DNA from 2 places in the Rhizobium sp. RCC_161_2 genome. Region 2 is predicted to be linked to the other one. Evidence: predicted binding sites of a transcription regulator. Region 2 holds the regulator's gene; the other holds the start of a gene.

Region 1 (4,376 bases), on a different contig from region 2:
TGGCAGATGTCGTCGCGCAGGCCGATCGAAGTCATCTGCCACGGTGATTTCGCGCCCTACAATGTTGTCCTGAACGAAGGCGCCGTGACGGGCATCATCGACTTTGAAACGGCCCATCCCGGTCCGCGCGGTTGGGATCTTGCCTATGCTCTCTATCGCTGGGCGCCTCTGTCCACCGGTATTGCGGCGGAGAGCCTCGGCGGGCTGGACACGCAGACCCGTCGTGCCCGCATTTTCCTCGACGCCTATGGCTTGGAGGCGGCGCGACGTCCGGCATTGCCGGACATGATCATCGAACGGCTGGATGCGCTGGTTGGTTTCATGGAAGGCGAAGCGGCGCGTGGCGTCGAGAAATACCGCGGCGATCTTCTGGACGGCCATGACCGCGTTTACCGAAACGATATTGGCTATATCAGCGAGAACCGGGAGAAGATCATCGCTGGCCTTGTCGGATAATAGCCGTCAGGCCTCGTCCCTTCGCAGCGGCCGAAAGCTCATGCGATGCAGCGAGCAGGGGCCGTGCTTCTCGATGCCGGCGCGGTGTTGAGCCGTGCCGTAGCCGGCATGGGCGGCAAAGCCATAGGCAGGGAAGACGTCGCCGGCCCGTGCCATCATCCGGTCGCGCGTCACCTTGGCGACGATCGAGGCGGCTGCGATGGAAAAGGACCGTGCGTCGCCCTTGACCACGGCCTTTCCCGGGCAGGCGAGCCCTGCCGGCACATCAAGCCCATCCGTCAAAACGTAGCTCGCGGGTATGGCGAGGCTGCATATGGCGCGGCGCATGGCATCGAGGCTCGCCTTGCGGATATCCGTGACGTCGATGCGGGTGGCGCTCGATGAGGCGATGGAGACCGTCGCCGTTGCCAGGATTTCGATGAACAGCGCTTCGCGTCGGGCAGCTGTAAGCTGCTTGGAATCGTTCAATCCCTCCGGGATACGCTCGGGATCGAGAATGACCGCCGCGGCGACGACCGGCCCGGCCAGGGGGCCGCGCCCCGCCTCGTCGGCACCGGCGACCGGCCAATGTCCGGCACGGCGGGCAATCAGTTCCAGTTCGAAGGTCGGAACGATCGGGCCTTCGTCGAAAAGCATGGGAGAATCGGGTGATGTGCGGCGTGGCATGCGGCGAAGCTCGCACACCACCCGATCTCCTGCAAGCCCCCGGTGGATCATGGCGGCGAACCGGGGGGCTCTTCCAGCGGGCAGGGAAACCCGCGAGGAAAGGGTCAGAGCAATGAGAGCTGCACGCCGCTGCCATCCGGCGGCACGAACAGGTCGTCGCGCAACGCGATATTGCGGCGCGTCAGTTCCAGCCGCCTGGTCGCCATTTCGAAGCGGCGGCTGATCTGCCAGGCATAAGGGCCGGCGCCCTTCATGCGCTTGCTGAAATCGGCGTCGTAATCCTTGCCGCCGCGCATCGAACGGATCAGCGACATGACGTGGCGATAGCGATCCGGATAATTCTGCAACAGCCAGTCGCGAAAAAGCGGGCTGACCTCCAGCGGCAGGCGCAGGATGACATAGCTCGCCTCCATGGCGCCGGCGGCCTTGCCGGCATCGAGGATACGCTCGATCTCATGGTCGTTGAGGGCGGGGATGATCGGCGCCACCATGATCGCGGTCTGGATGCCAGCCTTGCTGAGTGCCCGGATCGCCTCCAGTCGCCGCTGTGGCGTCGCGGCGCGCGGTTCCATCGTGCGGGCCAGCTTGCGGTCGAGTGTCGTCACGGAGAGGCCGACGCGCACCAGATTCTTGGCGGCCATTTCCTTCAGGATATCGATATCGCGCATGACCAGCGCCGACTTGGTGACGATCGCGACGGGATGGTTCGCCTTGTTCAGCACTTCGAGGATCTGGCGCATGATCCGCCATTCCTTCTCGATCGGCTGATAGGGATCGGTATTGGTGCCGATGGCGATGACGCGCGGCTTGTAGCCGGGCTTTGCCAGCTCGCGTTCCAGCAGTTTCGCCGCATCCGGTTTGGCAAACAGCTTCGCTTCGAAATCGAGTCCCGCCGACAGGCCCATATAGGCATGCGTCGGCCGCGCGAAACAATAGATGCAGCCATGTTCGCAGCCACGATAGGGATTGATGGAGCGGTCGAAGGGGATATCGGGGGATTCGTTGCGGGTGATCGCGGTGCGCGGCTTTTCAATTTGTACTTCGGTCTTGAAGGGCGGCAGCTCTTCAAGGGTCTGCCAGCCGTCATCGAATGTCTCGCGCTGAAGCGGCTCGAACCGGCCGCTCGGGTTGAGCCCGGCGCCACGTCCACGCCGGCGGTCGATCTCGACCCTGAGACCAGTGTCGGCGATCAAAGCATTGGCAATATCTGCCGTATTGGCAGGCGCAAACGCGGCCTGCCCTGCAAGGGACTGCTCGTTCATCGGTAACTCCGGGGGCGGTTTATGACGTTGCATGCCGCGTCTAGGCTGATTAAATTCCTATCCGACAAATGAGAACATTGCAAGAACAAAATGCGGAAAATCACCCCTCATTCAGGGATGAGTGGAGGCTGGAATGCCACTTCTCGAGTTGCATATGATTCTTTTCTTAAACGCTCTGGTTTTCAGCTTGGCCGCTGGCAATAAATTGTGCGGCGCTCTATAAATGGGCAATGTTGACGGTCATTATAGAATGCCAGGACCAGGAACCTGAGCTGGCACAAACATTGGCGGCATTGGTGGTGGGCGCGATCGAGGGGCTCGTCTCCGATGTCGTTGTGCTTGATCACGGCTCGCGCGACGGCACCTCGCGGGTTGCCGACGCCGCCGGCTGCCGTTTTTATTCGCAGTGGGATATCAAGGACATATTGCGCTCGGCGCGGGGCGAGTGGCTGCTTCTGGTCGAGCCCGGCGCGCGGCCGCAGGCGGGCTGGATCGATGAGATCGCCGAATATGTCTCGCTGAACAAGGTGCCGGCCCGCTTCACCGCGTCGCGCGGCTATCGCCGGCCGTTATTGCAGCGCATCAGACGCGGCTCGCCGCCGCTGGAACTCGGACTGCTTCTCTCCAAGCGCCAAGCCATTGCAGTCGCAAAGTCCGGCATGCGGCTTGCCGAATTCGCCAAAGGGCTGAAGGGTCGCCGCTTGTCGAGTGAACTCATCCCCTCCTGGGTCGTGAGGGCGGCCCGGTAGGCCTGGCCTTGCCGCCAATCCAGATTCCATTTGTAAATACCGGAATAGCTGTCATAATTTTCTCGTGGCGGCACCTTTCGCGTGTCGCGTCGGGCGGTCGACCATGAAGATGCCGGTATGCGGCAGAACAGGTCAGCGGAACTCTCCTCTTCTGCCGGATTTCCGGCGAAAGGAGGTGCGTCATGGAACGCACGATGTTCAACCGCCTTATCGGAACGGCCGTCTTGGCAACGGCAATCCTTCTCCCTAACCAAGCCGCCGCGCAGGCGACACTCGCTTGCGCCAAGCGCGCCGAAATCGCCACTTTTCTTGATGGGCACTATTCCGAGAAACCCTCGGCTATCGGTCAGCTCGATTCAAAGACGATCGTCGAAATCTTCGCCGCTGAAAGCGGCAGCTGGACAATGATGATCACCGATGTCTCCGGCCGCAGCTGCGTCATTCTCACCGGTCAGAATTGGGATTCTATTCCTGTTCTTCCCGGGCCGAAGGCATAGCAACCCAGAAGGCCGGCCGCGTTATCTCAGCGAAACGCCAATCTCAGTTGGTGCCGGAGCCACGTTTCAGGTGCTCGTCAAGGCGCGGCATGATCTCGACGAAATTGCAGGGCATGTGGCGATAGTCGAGCTGCGCCTTCAAGATCCCATCCCAGGCATCCTTGCAGGCGCCGGGCGAGCCGGGCAGCACGAAGATGAAGGTGGCGTTGGCGACGCCGCCGGTTGCCCGCGATTGGATGGTTGCCGTGCCGATCTTGTCGTAGGAAATGCGATGGAACACTTCGGAAAAGCCGTCCATCCGCTTTTCGAACAGGGGCTCCAGCGCCTCGGGCGTCACGTCGCGGCCGGTAAAGCCGGTGCCGCCGGTCGTGATGACGACGTCGATGGTCTTGTCGCGCGTCCAGGCTTCCACCTGGCCGCGGATACGCTCTTTGTCGTCGGGGACGATGGCGCGGGCCGCCAGCCTGTGGCCGGCCTCCGCGATGCGGGCGACTAGCGTGTCGCCGGATTTGTCGTCGGCCAGCGTGCGCGTATCGGAAACGGTCAGCACGGCGATGCCGACGGGAATGAAGGGTCTTGCTTCGCTTGGGCCAGCCATCATGCATCTCCCTTGATTGTCTCTGTCGCCTGGAAATACCAGTCGGGCCGCAGCCTGTGAAGCGATGTGGCCGCCGCTGTTGCCTGCTCAAGATCATGAAACAGGCCAAAACAGGTGGCGCCGGAGCCAGACATACGGGTCACAAGCG
Region 2 (4,376 bases):
CAATCAGCGACAGCTTGGCGGTGTTGGAAAACAGAACCTTGGATGCGCCCTCGCCGACGATCACTTCGGAATTGGTGCTCATGCTATCTCCTCGAAGGCGAACAACGCGCCCTGTCCGGGGGCGGGCTTTGCCAGAATACGATTGTTCTTACGCGTGTATGTGACGCCGTTAGCAGCCAAATGCGACGATGTCACGGAAAGATCGCATGTCCTGAAAAGGATTGCGCGCGCCCGAAGGCCAGGATCGCCCGTCGGCAAGGGAAAATCGTAAAAAGCTTCCATGCCTTGCGGGGTCAGGACCTCGATCCTGGCGTTCGCCGTCTCGATCGTCAGCCCGAAGGAATGTTCCGATATCTTTGATCCGTCGGCAACCCGTTCGAAGAAGCCCCGAAACACGGTTGGCTTGGGCGTCGAAACAGCAACGCGCGCAATGCCGGTCACACCATTGGCATGCCGCTCCAGGGCATCACGATCAGCCGGCAAAGGGTTGATGCGCTGGCAGCAGAAGGCCAGGAAATCCGGGGACCGCAGGTCGGCCGCGAAAGCGAGACGGAAACCGGCGATGGTTTCCGAGCCATCCGGCATACGCATCGGCCTCTCGAAATCCAGCATCCGCCCAGCAGACATGGCATTGGCCAGGAACCGCTTGTCATCGGCGACGGCATCCTTCGTGCCGAGAACGATGGCCGAAAACCCTTCCTCACTGACGCGAAAACGATAGGCCTGGTCACGGGCAACGAAAACATTGCCTTCCTCGATGCTCGCTTCGTATTGCTCTTGCGACGCGACGCCTAGGGGCTCCAGATAGGTCTTGTCGGAAAAGAACACGCAGGCATTCTCGGTGCCGAAGGGATGGCGCGCATCGGCGGCGACGGTAAAACCAAGCTTGCCCAGCCGTTCCCGCGCCATGGCAATATTGACCGTCGGCAGTACGAGATGATCCAGCGGATGCGGCGATGAAACCATGGCTTCCCCCTTGATGCATGTCGCAGGTTTGCGCTCTTCCGACGCTCAATTCAAGATGAAAACGCAGCGTTTAAAACCAGGCCGATCGCAAATGGGAGGGCTCATTATCGAATGTGTTGCAACTGCGCGGAAGCCGGGATTGCTCCGGGTTTCAGTGGTTATCGGCTCTCATTTCCGCAGAATCGATCATCGTCGATTTCCGCATATGCTTCATTGATCAGCGCTGAATACTCCGCCGTTCTGCTTACTCGGGACTTGTTATGTTCCCCTTTATTTGATGCGCCGGCAAAACATTCATCGAAAATTAGGGACTTGCGGAACACATATGGAACATATAGTGTCCGTTCTGGATTTGTTTCACGACACCTTCACGATTCTGGGGTTCAAATACGATGTTGACACGCAAGCAGCAGGAACTGCTTCTCTTCATTCACGAACGGATGAAGGAGTCCGGCGTTCCACCTTCTTTCGATGAAATGAAGGATGCGCTGGACCTTGCGTCCAAGTCGGGCATTCATCGTTTGATCACGGCTCTGGAAGAGCGCGGCTTCATCCGCCGACTGCCGAATCGGGCTCGGGCGCTGGAGGTCATCAAGCTGCCGGAAGCCTATAGTCCAAGCCTGCAGCCGCGCCGCGGCTTCTCGCCGAGTGTCATCGAAGGCAGCCTGGGCAAGCCCCAGCCCGTACAGCCGCCGGCCCCCGCCAAGCCGGCAAATGACGAGAACAACAGCGCCGTTTCGGTGCCGGTCATGGGTCGCATCGCTGCCGGTGTTCCAATCTCGGCCATCCAGAACAATACCCACGATATCACTGTCCCCGCCGACATGCTTGGCTCCGGCGAGCATTATGCGCTCGAGGTCAAAGGCGACTCGATGATCGATGCCGGCATCTTCGATGGCGACACCGTCATTATCCGCAACAGCACGACCGCCAATCCCGGCGATATCGTCGTTGCCTTGGTCGACGATGAAGAGGCGACATTGAAGCGCTTCCGCCGCAAAGGTGCCTCGATCGCACTTGAGGCGGCTAACCCTGCCTACGAGACCCGTATTTTCGGACCGGATCGCGTCAAAGTGCAGGGCAAGCTCGTCGGCCTTATCCGCCGCTATCACTGATAGGTGACACGGGCGCGATCGGTGCGCCGAATGTGCCCGTTCGCCAATCATAGGAGCGATGCAAGTTCCACGGCCGCGTTAGAGTATCATACGCGGTCGAGACGATTGGCTTGCCGGCACTGAGATCCATTTCGATAGATCCTGTTCGCCGCAATGTGGCCCCTGTGAACAGCATGGCACCCGAGCGGCAGCGATCGAGCCGCAGCCGGACAGGGGTGACGACGATATTGGCAGTGTCACAGGCGGGAGAGAGATAGGCCGCATCCTCGATGGTGATGAGCATATCGCCATTGTCCAGCATCGCCACGCACCACGCCCGTTTCTGGCAGGCAAAGCCACCCTCCCCCGCTTTATCCAATGCGGCATCCATCGCCTTGCGGACAGCGTTCTCTTCGTCGACAGTCAGGCGGCGGTTCCTGTCCGACTTGCCGATCTTGGGAAGCTGGCTATCGGGTGGAAGCATTGTCGGCGGGCGGAGATCGGTCATCGCCAGTGCCCTTTGCCACTGCTCGAAAATGAAATCAGGCGGCTTTTCGCGATTGGTCGTCAGAGCATCGTCCCGCCGCAAGGCTACCAGCGTGCCATCCTCGGAAATCATTAGATCGGGCTTGTGGGCATCAGGAACAAGCGCCGCAACGACAACCGAGCCAATCATCAGCAACACGCCCGCATGCCGCAACCATGTCTTCAGCAAAGCCATCAATACGAAGCCGGCAATGAATGTCGGGAACAGCCAGACCGGCATGCGGCCGAAAGGAATATTGCCACCCCAGGAGGCGACAGTCTTGGCGATGAGGATGACGATATCCAGCCCCTCGCCAGTGATCTGCCAGAACCATGCATCTAGGCCAAAGGGCATCAGTAGCATCGCGGCCATGCCGAACGGCATGACGATGAAGGAAACGATCGGCATGGCCGCCAGATTGGCGGCAAGGCCATAGGTCGACAGCCGATGAAAATGCTCGATCGAGAAGATCGCCGTCGATGCACCGCCGAGAAAGGAGGTCGACAATACGCCGCCGAAGAAACGCGAGACGAAGAGCAGCGGACGCAATATCCGAAACCGCGAAAGAACGCTCTCCCGATGCCGCCGACGCGTCCAGAGCGAATAGCCGGACACCAAAGCCAGCGTCGCGGCGTAGGACATCTGGAAACTCGGTCCCAACGCTTGCGATGGGGAAAGGACAAGTATGATGATCGCCGATAGTGCGACATTGCGCAGGCTGATGGAGGGCCGGTCGAAAAGCACGGCAACCAGCATGATCGCCATCATGATGAAGGCGCGCTCCGCTGAAACACCGAAACCCGAAATCAGGTAATAGGCAGTGACCGTCAGCAGCGCGCCGATGGCCGCGATCTTCTTCGTCGGCCACGCCTGTGCCACCCCGAAGAACAGGCTGAGGGTATAGCGCAGGCCGACATAGAAGATGCCAGCCGAGAGAGCCATGTTCAGGCCGGAAATGGCGATGATATGGGTCAGACCCGCCGCCCGCAGCGCCTCTGTCGTGTCATCCGATATTGCGCGTCTCTCATCGGTGACAAGCGCTGCCGCAAAGGCACCGGTATCGCCGGGCAGGGTCTTCCTGATCCTGTCACCAATGCTGTTGCGCAAACCCGCAAGCCAGATATCCGCTTTATCGAGAAGAGTTCCATCGCCGATATCGCCGGCAGGTGACATGAGTGCCGGTGTTCCAAAGGCAAAACCATTCGCGCCGATGCCGTTGAAATATGCGCTGAAGGCAAAATCGTTGAGGCCCGGCAGGGCGGGTCCCGCCGGCGGGGTCAGCCGCACCCTGCCCTGGATGCGATCACCGAGTTGGAAGGGCTGCGGCTGTTTGCGCACGAAAATGGTAACCCGCTCCGGTGCCCGGCGGATGCTCGGTTTCTCGGTTGCTTCAAGTGCAACGACATAACGCCAGCGCCCGTTATCGTCCGATTCGCGTCGTTCGATCCGCCCGGTAATCGTGGTCGTCACGGCAGAGTCGAGCATGACGGTCGAGGCTCGCCAGGCCTCGCATTGGGCCAATCCCATGCCGCCGCATGTCAGCATTCCGGCCAGCAGAAGGTGCCGCAGCCAAGGCTCCGCGTGCTGCTTCAGAAAGAAAGCACCCGCCAAGATCAGGAGCGCCGCGAAGACAGCCTGCGGCGGCGGATCGGCGCCGGCTTTAAACCAGAAGATCGCGCCAAGACCGATATAGACCGGCACGAAGAGGAGCGCCCGCCCATGCGCCGCCTCCTCTTCGACCGATTGGTAGATGCCGAGTCTGATCCGGTTCGCGGCCAGATGCAGCCGCG

The links. The regulator LexA, encoded in region 2, represses DNA repair genes until DNA is damaged. The targets are predictions, from matches to a motif close to TGTTCNNNNTGTGTTCNG.
Region 1: the regulator LexA is predicted to act here: its motif matches at 2,455-2,472, upstream of AB6803_RS20755 (PA0069 family radical SAM protein).

The regions. Positions count from the first base shown of each region.
Region 1 covers NZ_JBFUPL010000008.1:130,940-135,315, reverse strand. Annotated here, with positions in the region: gene AB6803_RS20765 (phosphotransferase) at 1-456, shown strand, start outside; gene AB6803_RS20760 (ribonuclease HII) at 463-1,122, opposite strand; gene AB6803_RS20755 (PA0069 family radical SAM protein) at 1,227-2,384, opposite strand; gene AB6803_RS20750 (glycosyltransferase family 2 protein) at 2,615-3,133, shown strand; gene AB6803_RS20745 (hypothetical protein) at 3,316-3,630, shown strand; gene moaB (molybdenum cofactor biosynthesis protein B) at 3,674-4,228, opposite strand; gene AB6803_RS20735 (4-(cytidine 5'-diphospho)-2-C-methyl-D-erythritol kinase) at 4,228-4,376, opposite strand, start outside.
Region 2 covers NZ_JBFUPL010000002.1:635,691-640,066, forward strand. Annotated here, with positions in the region: gene kdsA (3-deoxy-8-phosphooctulonate synthase) at 1-82, opposite strand, end outside; gene AB6803_RS07225 (VOC family protein) at 79-966, opposite strand; gene lexA (transcriptional repressor LexA) at 1,359-2,081, shown strand; gene AB6803_RS07235 (ComEC/Rec2 family competence protein) at 2,062-4,376, opposite strand, start outside.